DNA from 4 places in the Paraburkholderia sp. GAS334 genome. Region 2 is predicted to be linked to each of the others. Evidence: predicted binding sites of a transcription regulator. Region 2 holds the regulator's gene; each other region holds the start of a gene.

Region 1 (3,197 bases), on a different contig from region 2:
GGTCTCGGAAGGCCCAGCGGAAGTGCTTCCTGCTTCAACTTGCGCGTCACCGGCACCCAACGATTTGCGACCTCCGGGCGATGGTCGGCGGTGGGCGCTGGGCGAAGAACGTTGTCTTCTCCGAGGCGCGCAACGAGCAACTCAAGAAGGCGTGCATGGTCCTCCTTCGAACCTCCCGGTTCCGGGAATAGCGTGTCGGAAGCTGGCACTGCAGATTCCACTTTCGACGCATCGAGTCGCAGCGCAATAACCGGTGCAGCCAGCTCAATCCGGTGCAACCGCTCCTTGAGCAGTCTGACGAGATGCTCCTCCTTCCAGGTCGGCTCGCCCAGCGCAATGTCGATGGTTGTCGGCTCGATAGCGTCGCGCCCACGTTCGTGTTCGAGCAGTAGCTTTATCGCCGTGACCGCGAGCTGCTTCGCGCAAAGCCACCCGCACAGTTGAACAATCAGTCGATGCGCGCCAAAGACGGCGCCGTCAGCATGCTCGAGACGGTCCGGCATCTCAATGCGTGCAGAGAATGTTGGCGGCAGCTCGAGCCAGTCGAACAGTTCTGGCGCGGTGCCGAACGCGCGGTCGAGCGAATCCAGCAAGTGTTCGCCGCAACGCCGCTGTAGGCCAGAGCGTGGAAGGCGGCGGATGTCTGCGATGGTCTCGCAACCAAGCCCAGAGAACCACTCTCCGAACTGGCGGACCTCCGGTACAGCCATCATTGGCAACATTGACAGCCGTTGCTCGAGCGATGCCAATTTCAACACTCGCCGGTTCCCAAATTTTGCTAGTAGCCATGCACCCTGGCCGGTAGGAGCCGCGCTGACACGCGCCGTAAATCCCAGCGTCGCCAGTACCGCCTTTGCTTCGCGGCAGAGCGCAAGCAGGCCGCCGAACAGACGCAGGCTCGCGCCGACCTCCACAACGACTGTCGCTTCATCAAGCAACGCAACTTCCGGCGAGAATCGCATCAAGGCCACGCCTACCTCACGTTGCGCAGCTGCTTCGCGACCCGCGTCACGCTCGTGTATCTCCGTCTCGGGAGACAGGGTGAGCACCCCACCGCGTTTCATACCAAGACGCACGCCGGCCGCGCGAGCCGCGCCGTCGGCGATGACAACCTTGTCTTTCTCAAGCACAGCACTGCCGTGAGCCGGCTCAGGAGACCACTTCGGTCGGAACACCTCGAGCGGCAACTTCGGCAAGTGAACGGCGAGAAAGACGCGCATGACGGGAAAGCAGTACGGGTGTTGGTTGAAGAGGAATCGACAGAGGCTCTGCGCGAGAAGGCCCTCGTCGTTTCACGATGTCGACGTTCAAGCCGTCGGTTGATGGTCTCAATGCAAGTCGGAGGAGCGCCGGAGACGAGTCCTGCGCAGCCGCCAGAGGCCTGACCATTACAAAAAGCGTTTCAGATGACTGCGCTGCGAGGTGCAGACGTCGAAGCGATGACGCCTGTGCGTACTGCGTCCAAAAAATAAGCGCACTGCAGCTACCCGCTCGGAGAATCTGCTCCGCCGACCAGAGTGCGTCAGCCGTTTTCTTCGCGTTCACGCGCAGAACCCGGTCAATGGAGAGGCCGATGTAGCTCAGCCCAAGACCGTCCGGCGTATGCGGCGGCTGCACGAGGGCAATCGGCCGGTTGCCTGCCGCACTCAACGCTGGGCGCAGAAGCCTAAGCTCGCCCACGCCGGCTTGTTGCACCAAAAGGTCTATCAGCGCCCCGACCGGCCAACCACCACCCGGCAGCTCGGCTGAAAGCGCTGGGTAGCCGGTATCAACAACCCGCCCACGGCCACGCGCAAGCTGCGACGCCCGCCACAAGGACGGGTGTATCTCTTCGGCAGTAACGCTAGCGGTAGACATGCGGCATCGAAAAACCTGTATATCCATACAGTATCGTACACGCAATTTTGCGACAGTGAACTGTCACTTTTAATCGGAGGCTGAACTATGGATGCACGCGTTCGCAAGGTCGGCCATCCGATGCCCGAGACAGTGGCCTTCGTCGCAAAATTGCGCTCGGCGTTCGGCGACGAGGTGATTGACGAAGCGGTCAGGCGCGGGAAAGCCGGAGAGCCGTTCTTCTACGCGTGCGAAAATGGCCACGCCGTCGGGACAGCGACGCCTTCGGGCGACAGCGCTTGGCAGGTCGATGATTCGATTCACGACCGACACTATTGCGACGGTTGTGAGGGCGAATGTGTCGGTCAGGGAGTCTGCTGCCGTGATTGGCTCAAGCGAGGGAAAAAGGAGAAGGAACGGTGAAAATTTTGGGTTGTGCCTTGTTGCTGCTCGGATTCACGTCGTCTGCGTTTGCAACTGGTGTATATAAAGAAATCTGGAATCCCCCGGAGGCGCGGGGCATTCCGCTGCATCGCACGACAAGTCACAAGCAGATAAAGCACACGCGCAACATGCCGCGTCTCGTGAAAGCACGAACTCCTCGGGCGCCGATGACTACTCCTGCGCCGACGCTCACGATGAAGCGACACACCGCGTCGACGGGCGTAACGGCGAAAACGCCGGAGCCGGACCTGTCTGACATTCCCCGCCAGATAACGCCTGAGGGCAACATACTTCGCGTTGATTCCCGCGACGCGGCCGCTGAGGTCTCCCGCTGATGCAGTCGGAGAGCTACAACGGTTATAACTTTTGGGGCCACGCCATCTTGCAGCAAGAAGATATCCTGCAGCCGGAGCGCTACGCAGCAAGCGGGACTATCACGCAAAACAACAAACTGGTTGAAGCGTCTGGCGTGCTTGGCTATTTCGATACCGACGAAGAAGCACAGCAGGCCGGGCTCGCTTGGGCGCGAGCGTGGGTAGACAGCCACGGTTAGCCGGTACAACCCGCGCCTCGAGACCTCGCCATTCGAGAAGACATTAGATACCTCATGAACACGCATTCAAAAGGCGTTGTGCCGACACTATCAGCATCTCGATGGACACGGGCTTAAGCCAAAACTCATCCCATACTGCTATATCGCCGGGGTCCAGAGGGTCAGCGCTGGTGAGAATGACAGGAATTCGCGCAAACTCTTGTTCCAGCTTCAGGCGGCGGCAAAACTCAACGCCATCCATTATTGGCATCAACCACTCTGTGATGATGAGGTCGGGCTTATGCTCGTTAGCGGCGACAAGCCCCTCACGGCCATCGCTAGCGGTCACAACTCGGTAGCCTTCTAATTGAAGGATGCGTTTCCA
Region 2 (3,197 bases):
AAGGCCGAGACGCATCTGCTCTCGGTGGTCGACATGCGCTCTAGCATTGCGCAAAGCGCGGGTCTATTGACTGACGTCGCATGCGGCCGTTTCGAAGACACGGCTCGCGACATCCTTCAGGAAGGCGTGAACTGGCTGACCGAGCGCGGGGTTCAGGCGCACGGTCATTTCGCATTCGGCCATCCGATCGATGAAATTGCCAATCTGGCCAATCAGTTGCAGGTCGATCTGGTCGTGGTCGGCCATCGGTGCCGGACCGGTCTCTCGCGATGGTGGATGGGCGCCGGCAACACGCCGTTGCTCGATAGAGTGTCGTGCAGCATCCTGGTGGCATGTTCATCGGTGGAAGAGCAGCATCAGACGGCGGCCGCGGCCTGACATCGAATGCGATTCTGGACGACGCGCGTGTTCGCGTTCAGCCGTTGAGATCGACAGCTGACAGCTTCCACGAAAAGAGTCCATCGCGTCGCAGGATCGCGGAATAGTGCGTATCGCCGACACCGTGCCGATACGTTACGACGAACTCGTTGATCCCGTGATATTCCGCCGTGGTCTGTGGAGGTTGTGGCGGTGTCTGCTGGACCGACGACGTTGAAGCCGCGGGCGGCGCAGGTGCCTGTGGCGCTGCTGCGCCCGGCGCCCCGGTGGACCGCCCGTTCGGTGCTCCATCCGATACCGGACCTGCCGCTACTGGTGGCCGCTCGCCGGGGTCGCCGCGCGGCGGCATGCCGTTCAGCAACGCTGCGACGCCGTCCGGCGTCGCATACGCATCCACCAGTGGACCAATCAAAGCAACGCCGATCATCGCGCCGATCGCGGCCAGCGGGTTTCCGTTGTGCTGCGCATCGAGCCGCCTTGCGAGCAGCCCGGTGACCTGCTGCTTCAGACTTTCGCGCAACGCGGGAAAGTCGACGTATTCATTGACCGTCTCGGCGTCGCGGGCGTCCGCAGCCCGCTTAAGGCTGTCGAGCGCGATGTAGGGCGACGCATATCCATACCCCAGCGCAGCCACGACCACGATTACAACAATCGCGATGGCAAACGCGCGCAGGGAACGACGATTTCTTGTGGGTACCGAAACGCTCATAGGTTGCGACTCGCCGTTAAACGTCAATTAACGTGGACCGCAACGAAGTGAAAACGATCCCTTGCGGCTCCTGATGCTACCGCAAGAATCCGTTTTCGCACGCCTTCAGCTATTCGAACAGCGCGCCTTGCATGGCCGCGCTTTCTTCCGCGATACAGCGGTCGATCATGCGGCAGACTGCGTCGACAGTTCCCACCATGATGAGCCGCGACGGCCCGTGATACACGCGCACCGGCGCGCGACGGCCCGGCTCCGCATTCAACCCTGAGTTCAGCGAAACACGCGCAAAAGCCGGCATCGCGGACGGCAAGGTCGACGCTTCCGTCATCACCTCGCGGTCGAACAGCGACGGCGCACCGGCAGCGTCGAGCGGTGCGCACGGCACCAGCTTGCGCAGATGACGCAGACGTCCGAACTGACGGAAAGGGAGCAGGCGGGCAAGGCGTTCCATGAGACTCTCCAGGCGAAGTTCAGAATTCGGTCGGGCGAATCAGCCCAACCGCGATGCCTTCGAGCGCAAATTCCCCGCTGCCGGCCTGAACAAAGATGTTTTCATAATCGGGGTTCTCGGCGATCAGCTCGATACCGTCCGGCCGGCGCTTCAGGCGCTTGACCGTGACGTCGTCGCCAATACGCGCAACGATGATCTGACCGTCTTTCGCTTCGCTCTTCTTCTGCACGGCGAGCAGGTCGCCGTCGAAGATGCCCGCATCGCGCATCGACAGCCCGCGCACCTTCAGCAGGTAGTCCGGCCTGCTGGAGAAGAGCGCCGGGTCGCACGCGTAGTGCTGCGAGATGTGCTCCTGCGCAAGGATCGGGCTACCTGCCGCCACCCGGCCGATCAGCGGCAATGACAGCTGCATGATGCTCGAGTGCGGCAACGTGAACTGGTAAGGGCTGTCGTCCGAACCGGACAGCAGCCGGATACCGCGCGACGCGCCCGCCGCAAGCTCGATCACGCCTTTGCGCGCCAGCGCGCGCAGATGTTCTTCCGCCGAGTTCGCCGAGCTGAAACCGAGCTCGGCGGCAATCTCCGCGCGGGTGGGCGGGAAGCCGGTGCGTTCGATGGCCCGGCGGATCAGATCGAAAACCTGCTGCTGTCGTGCGGTGAGTTTGGTCATGGCGCCACTGTATGGATGAACAGGTGACTGTATTTTTATACAGTAATCGGCGCATTTCAAGCTTTACTTTAAGTTCGTCCGGATCGCTGCCGCCAGAACGCCGGTTTTCGGCGTTGTCGCAGCCGGATTCGCGTCGCAACGCCACGCCAGGCCGTCGTTACCACTTTTGAGTATTAAAAAATGAAGAACAATTATTTTTAATGATGAAAGCCGTTCGATAGACTGGCCTCCAGTCGATGCAAAGCAACGCACACGTGCCGCGATAACGAAAGAACAAACCGGAGAAAATCGGATGAGCAGAAATACGGGGCTGGCAGGCAAAACACGAAAAATCGTCACGGCGCTCGCGCTGGGCGTCGCTGCAGCAGCGGGTTTCGCCGGTCAGGCGCTGGCAGCGGATACGACGCTGCTGAACGTGTCGTACGACCCGACGCGCGAGCTGTATCAGGACGTCAATCAGGCGTTCGGCAAGGAATGGAAGGCGAAAAACGGCGAGTCGGTCACGTTCAAGCAGTCGCACGGCGGCTCGGGTGCACAGGCGCGCTCGGTGCTCGACGGTCTGCAGGCTGACGTGGTGACGCTGGCGCTCGCATACGACATCGACGCGATTGCGAACAAGGGCCTCATCGACAAGGGCTGGCAGACGCGTCTGCCGGACAACGCGTCGCCGTACACGTCGACCATCGTGTTCCTGGTGCGCAAGGGCAACCCGAAGCACATCAAGGACTGGGACGATCTCGTGAAGCCGGGCGTGTCGATCGTGACGCCGAACCCCAAGACCTCGGGCGGCGCGCGCTGGAACTATCTCGCAGCGTGGGCATATGCCGAGCATCAGCCGGGCGGCAACGACCAGAAGGCGAAGGAATTCGTCGGCAAGCTTTACAGGAACGCGGGTGTGCTGGACTCCGGGGCCCGCGGTGCGACGACAAGTTTCGTGCAACGCGATATCGGCGACGTGCTGATCGCGTGGGAAAACGAGGCGTTTCTGT
Region 3 (3,197 bases), on a different contig from region 2:
CAGCAGTTCGGGCGTGAGCAGCCCCCAGAACACGAACGGCGACTGCACGCCGAACTTCGTCTCGAAGTGAAGCAGGATCGTGCTCCGATACGCTGCGTTGTCGAGTTGCGCGAAACACGCATCGAACAGCGCGGCGCGACGCGACTGGAAATCGGCCGCGTGGAGATCCGCCGGACCGCGCTGGAACGGGTGAAAGAACGCGCCCGGAATCGCAGCGAAAATCGCGTCCCAGCACAGCAGCCCGAACAGCGAATTGATCAGCCCGTTCTCGACATAATGGACAGGCGCGTCCGCGCAGCCAAGATGGTCGCGCACGACGTACTCAACCGGTCGCGGTTCGGAAGGTCGCGCCAGCACCAGTTCGCTGCGGGCAACCGGCCGCGCTCTCGCATTGCGCGCGACCGCCTGCCCCAACTGCCGCCGCAGCCGCGGCAACATCCGGGCGACGCGCTGGCTTTCCTCCTCGCTTTCGGGCTGGGTCGCCGCCTGCAACGCCAGCGCGAGCGCCTGATCGCACTGGCCGCTGCGCTCCAGCGCGCGCATACGTCGATGACGTGCGCCAGGCCAGTCGCAACGCTCGTACACACAGAGCGCGACTGCCCAGTCGTGCCGGCGCTCTGCATGCTGGCCGATACGAAACAGCAGCTTCGCGCGACGCGTTTCGAGCCATGTGTTGTCACTGCGGCACGCCTCGACGGCCGACAGCAGGTTATCGAGCGCGTCGCCTTCGTTCAGGACATCGGGGAGCGTATCAATGCTATCGCGGCACGCATGCAGCGCGAGAAACACCTCGACGTCGGCCCGCTGCTGGAACGCGCGCGACGACGGCTCGAACGCGACGCGCTCGTACTGAAACACGCCAAGGTCGGCGAGCACGAATTCCGACCAGTCCTGGTGCAGGTTGCCGAAGAACATCAGCCGCAGACGATCGCACAACGGCGCGATGGTGACGCACAACACGCGCTCTTCGGATTGCGGATCCCACATGGAATACCGGCGCGCCTCGCCGTATCGCTCGCGCAGCGTAGCGAGCAGATCGGCCTTGCGGGTCGCGGATTTCACCGGAAGATCGGGAAACAGGCGGGCGAGTTCCGGACGCGTGACGAGACCAGAGAGTTCGTCGAGCGTCAGAAGCGGATCGGGATCGACCCAGCCTCGCGCGACGAGCGGCTGCGCGGCATCGAGCGGGCAGCCGATCTCGTCATACGTGAGCCGGCTCGAACGGAATAACGGCCCCTTGCGCATTAGCATGCGCACGAGCAGCGCCTGGGATGCTTCGGGCAGTTCGTCGAACGACCGCAGGAAATCCCGCCCGGCGGTATCGAGCAGGTCATCGTAACGTTCCTTGAGCCACGCGAGCGCGCGCTGAAAGTTCCGCAGATAGTAGTGAGGATCGGGAGAAGCCGTCGGCACGGGCATGCGCACAAAAGCTGTATGTTTATACAGCCATCATATCAGGACCGCGACGGGAGTCCGGCGCACACGCGCCACGCCCGCCATCGCAGGCGAAGCGCTCGAGACGTTTCACTGCCCCGTCGGCTGCACGTAAGTCCGCACGCCTGCCAGCGGCGAACCGTACCCGCCCGACTGTGTATTGTTCGGCAGACCATTGACGAGTTGAGCACGCGGATCGGTCGGATTCAGATTCATCTCACCAGCCTGCTGGTTGCCGTGCGATGGATACTCGCTGCCGAGCGGCGCGTGCGGCATCAACTTTGGACTGTTGGCGGGCAGGCTCATGTCGTCCTGCGCGGAAAGCCCCTGAGCGAAGGCCGATCCTGTCGCCGCGCACAACGCAGTGAAGAAGACCAAAGACAACAAACGGGGTGGTCGCGACATGCTCGACTCCTTCGAGGTCGTGTATCGACTCATCCAGTGTAGGTGATGGAAAACACGTGCGAGGACTACCTGTTTTCCCTCTACACGTTTTAATCCGGTCACATGCGGGTGGATAATGAACAGCATGACACGCCATTCCCGACTCCCGCTCCCGTCCCCGGCCCGCGCATTCCGGCGCACCGCCGCAACGTTCTGCGCCGTGCTTATGCTCGCCGCATGCACGTCACCCGGCCCGACCTCAGGCACCGCATCTGCCGCGCTCGACACCGCGCTCGCGGGCCCGCAGCGAACCGACAAGGCAAAAGCACGCGACGTCTACCGTCATCCGAAGGAAACGCTCCAGTTCTTCGACGTTGAAACGTCGCAGACGGTGCTCGAAATCGCGCCGGGCGGCGGCTGGTACACCGACATCCTCGCGCCGTATCTGCATGACAGCGGGACGCTCTACGAGGCGCAATACGAGAGCCCGTCGCCCGCCGCCGCGGAGGAAGAGAAAGCCAACCGCGCCGCATTCGAGAAGAAGCTCGCGGCGACGCCAGCGGTCTACGGCAAGGTCGTGGACGGCACGTTGCGCGGCGGTCAGTTCAACGGCTTTCCGGCCAGCGGCAACGTCGACCGCGTGCTCACGTTCCGCAATATTCACAACTGGATCGAAGACGGCGAGATCGACGCGAACCTGCGCGCCTTCTACGCGGCGCTGAAGCCGGGCGGTGTGCTGGGTGTCGAGGAGCATCGCGCGCGGCCGGACACGTCGGTGCAGACCATGATCACAACGGGCTATGTCACCGAAGCCTATGTGATCCAGCACGCTCAGGCGGCCGGGTTCGTGCTGGCCGCACGCAGCGAGGTCAACAGCAACCCGCGCGACACGAAGGACTACCCGAACGGCGTCTGGTCGCTACCGCCGACGTACGAGGGCGGCGACACCGATCGCGCACGCTTTGCGGCGATCGGCGAATCGGACCGGATGACATTGAAGTTTGTGAAGCCGGCGCAGTAAGCGCCGGTTCTCCTCCGGAACCCGCTGGGGCTAGCCGTGCGGCAAGCCGCTGGGGAAAGGTGGTGAAGCGCGAAAAATCGCGCGACGAAAATGATCAGTCGTCCCAGCTGTCCGGCAGTGTCTGCGTCAACGTCGACACGAAGCTGGCGGTTTCCCGCTGCCTCGGGCGCGTGAAGATATCGCGCGCCGGGCCCGATTCGATCACCGCGCCGTCGGTCAGGAACACGACATCGCGCGCAATCGACGCGGCAAGCCGCAGATCGTGCGTCGCCATCAGCATCGTCATGCCTTCCTTCGCGAGCTGCCGCAGCACATCGACCACTTCGGCAGCCAGGCCCGGATCGAGCGCCGATGTCGG
Region 4 (3,197 bases), on a different contig from region 2:
TACGGCTATTCGCCGCCTTCGGCCCAGTCTTCGGCGATGCCCTTCAGGATCTTGCCGATCGTCGCACCCGAAAAGCCGCGCGCGGCCAGAAAACGCGCCTGCCTTGCGCGTTCAGCTGGCGTTTCTGGAACCTGCCCGAATTTCTTGCGCCACACGGCCTGGGCGCGGACAAGTTCGGTTTCGCGTAACTGGGCACTGGCTTCTTCGATCAGCGTCTGGCCGACGGCGTGCTGCTTCAGTTCATTCACGATGCGGCTTGCGCCCATGCGCGATGCGCGCCGGTGAATCAGGCTTTCGGCGAAACGCGAGTCGGAGAGCCAGCCTTCGGTTTCCAGCACATCGAGCAGCTGCTCGAGGCTGTCGGATTCTTCGGCGAAAGGTGTCAGCTTGCGCGCGAGTTCGGCACGGCTGTATTCGCGACGCGACAGATAGCCAAGTGCACGGCCTTTCAGCGAGCGTGCGGGACGTTTTGAGTTGGCGTCGCGGTCTTTACCTGCGGGCGGCGGATCGCCGGGCGCGCGACGCGAGCGGGTGTAGGTGGGCTCTGCGGGTGCTTCGGGTTCTTGATCGCCTGTGGCACTTGCAGTATTTGCAGCACTTGTGACGCCGGCGCCGCGAGAAGACGCCGATGTGGACGCCGATGCAGACGCCGACGCCGATGCAGACGCAGTCGACGAACGACGCCCCGCAGCCCGATCATGCGCATCAAACGACTCGAACGGATCAAACGAGTCACCTTCATGCGGGCCGTCCGCATCATGTCCTGCACGTCCCACAGACCGTGATTCAGGTTGTGGCTCAGGCGGTGATGCAGGCCGGCCCTTACGTATCACTCGACGATTACTCTTCTTCGCCCGCGATTTCGGCGCTGACCACGGCTACGTCTGCCATCGCGTTCACGCCAAGCGATTCGCGGATGCGGTTTTCGATTTCGCGCGCGATGTCCGGATTCTCACGCAGGAATTCGCGCGCGTTGTCCTTGCCCTGACCAATGCGCTCGCCGTTGTAGCTGTACCACGCGCCTGCCTTGTCGACGATCTTCGCCTGCACGCCAAGGTCGATGACTTCACCCTGACGCGAAATACCTTCGCCGTACAGAATGTCGAAGATCGCTTCGCGGAACGGAGGCGCTACCTTGTTCTTGACGACCTTCACGCGCGTTTCGTTGCCGATCACTTCGTCGTTCTTCTTGATCGAACCGATACGGCGAATGTCCAGACGCACCGACGCGTAGAACTTGAGTGCGTTACCGCCCGTGGTGGTTTCCGGGTTGCCGAACATCACGCCGATCTTCATCCGGATCTGGTTGATGAAGATCACGAGACAGTTCGTACGCTTGATCGTGCCGGTGAGCTTGCGCAGCGCCTGCGACATCAGACGTGCCTGCAGACCCGGCAGCGAGTCGCCCATTTCGCCTTCGATTTCAGCCTTCGGCACGAGTGCCGCGACCGAGTCGATCACGATCATGTCGATCGAGCCCGAGCGCACCAGCGCATCGGCAATTTCGAGCGCCTGTTCGCCGGTATCCGGTTGCGAAACCAGCAGATCGGACACGTTCACGCCCAGCTTGCCCGCGTATTGAATATCGAGCGCGTGTTCTGCGTCGATAAACGCTGCCGTGCCGCCGAGCTTCTGCATTTCAGCGACGACCTGCAGCGTCAGCGTGGTTTTACCCGACGATTCCGGACCGTAGATTTCGACGACGCGACCACGCGGCAGACCACCGACGCCCAATGCGATGTCGAGGCCGAGCGATCCGGTGGAGACCACCTGGATGTCTTCGACTGCCTCGCCCGCGCCGAGCCGCATGACCGACCCCTTGCCGAACTGCTTTTCGATCTGCGCGAGCGCGGCAGCCAGCGCCTTGCTCTTTTCAGCAGTCAGTCCAGCCGGGCCTTTCTTGCTTTCTTCCATGAATCGTCCTTTGCTATGATGAACGGCGTCTGACGCAGGGTTGCGGTCCGTTTTTGCGGACGGCGCTCTAAACGCAGACACTGTATAAAAAAACAGTGGTTTTGGCAAGCTCGTTTCGCATTCATTTCAACGCATGCGCCACGGGCAGTGCAAAGCCACCACGATTGTTTCGGAGACCGCCGCGCGCCGGGCGACACCACGACGCGGGCAATGCCAGAGCCTCAACGCCTCATGCGAATTCTCATTGCCGAAGACGACAGCATACTCGCGGACGGCCTTGTCCGATCACTCCGCCAATCGGCCTATGCCGTCGATCACGTGAAGAACGGCGTCGAAGCCGATACCGCGCTTTCGATGCAGACTTTCGACCTCCTGATCCTCGATCTCGGCCTGCCGCGCATGTCCGGTCTCGAGGTGCTGCGGCGTTTGCGGGCACGTAATTCGAACCTGCCGGTGCTGATCCTGACCGCTGCGGACAGCGTCGACGAACGCGTGAAGGGTCTCGACCTCGGCGCGGACGACTACATGGCCAAACCCTTCGCGCTCAACGAACTCGAGGCGCGCGTACGGGCGCTCACCCGTCGTGGCGCCGGCGGCGGTCCGACCGTCGTGAAGCACGGTTCGCTGTCGTTCGATCAGGTCGGGCGTATCGCGTACGTCAACGACCAGGTGATCGATCTGTCGGCGCGGGAACTGGGTCTGCTGGAAGTATTGCTGCAGCGGATCGGACGGCTGGTGTCGAAGGAGCAGCTCGTCGATCACCTGTGCGAATGGGGCGAGGAAGTCAGCAATAACGCGATCGAAGTCTACGTGCACCGGCTGCGCAAGAAGATCGAGCCGAGCGGCGTGCGCATCATCACCGTGCGTGGCCTCGGTTACTGCCTCGAAAAGGCCGCGCCAGCACCGGCAGCCGGAGCGACCACTACCGCCACGACTGCTTCAACCACCGCACCCGCTGCGCCCGCTCCCGGCGCGATGCCTGCGAGCCACCACTTCAAGTAGGACCGCGCATGCCCGCTCGCGCCGAGCACACTGCCGCGCCTCGCGTAGAGCAGGCCGCGCCGCCCATCGCGAGCCTCGACGACGAAGCCCGCGACGCCCGTTACGCCAACCCGTTCGCGCCGCCCGACGAAAGCGAAGCCGCCGCGGAGGCGCGTCCGCGCTCGCTGTTCGGCGAAATCCTCGACTGGATGCTCGCGCCGCTTCTGCTGCTGTGGCCGATGAGTCTCGCGGTGACGTACCTCGTCGCCAAATCGATCGCGAACGGTCCGTTCGACCGCGCG

Evidence for each region. Region 2 encodes LexA, which represses DNA repair genes until DNA is damaged. Its sites were predicted from a motif close to ACTGTATNNNNATACAGT; they were not measured.
Region 1: a site for LexA is predicted at 1,872-1,889, ahead of imuA (translesion DNA synthesis-associated protein ImuA). Genes of this name have one in related genera too.
Region 3: a site for LexA is predicted at 1,430-1,447, ahead of P3T21_RS25780 (VRR-NUC domain-containing protein). Genes of this name have one in related genera too.
Region 4: a site for LexA is predicted at 1,994-2,011, ahead of recA (recombinase RecA). Genes of this name have one in related genera too.

The regions. Positions count from the first base shown of each region.
Region 1 is NZ_JBNDMO010000001.1:117,462-120,658, forward strand. It holds gene P3T21_RS00440 (Y-family DNA polymerase) at 1-1,220, opposite strand, end outside; gene imuA (translesion DNA synthesis-associated protein ImuA) at 1,150-1,857, opposite strand; gene P3T21_RS00450 (hypothetical protein) at 1,978-2,259, shown strand; gene P3T21_RS00455 (hypothetical protein) at 2,615-2,833, shown strand; gene P3T21_RS00460 (response regulator) at 2,886-3,197, opposite strand, start outside.
Region 2 is NZ_JBNDMO010000006.1:236,401-239,597, reverse strand. It holds gene P3T21_RS13945 (universal stress protein) at 1-378, shown strand, start outside; gene P3T21_RS13940 (DUF2939 domain-containing protein) at 416-1,087, opposite strand; gene P3T21_RS13935 (hypothetical protein) at 1,197-1,538, opposite strand; gene lexA (transcriptional repressor LexA) at 1,558-2,208, opposite strand; gene P3T21_RS13925 (sulfate ABC transporter substrate-binding protein) at 2,501-3,197, shown strand, end outside.
Region 3 is NZ_JBNDMO010000016.1:136,451-139,647, reverse strand. It holds gene P3T21_RS25780 (VRR-NUC domain-containing protein) at 1-1,419, opposite strand, end outside; gene P3T21_RS25775 (hypothetical protein) at 1,525-1,839, opposite strand; gene P3T21_RS25770 (class I SAM-dependent methyltransferase) at 1,964-2,839, shown strand; gene P3T21_RS25765 (amino acid ABC transporter ATP-binding protein) at 2,934-3,197, opposite strand, start outside.
Region 4 is NZ_JBNDMO010000002.1:227,902-231,098, forward strand. It holds gene recX (recombination regulator RecX) at 6-833, opposite strand; gene recA (recombinase RecA) at 841-1,914, opposite strand; gene P3T21_RS04420 (response regulator) at 2,146-2,916, shown strand; gene P3T21_RS04425 (sensor histidine kinase N-terminal domain-containing protein) at 2,925-3,197, shown strand, end outside.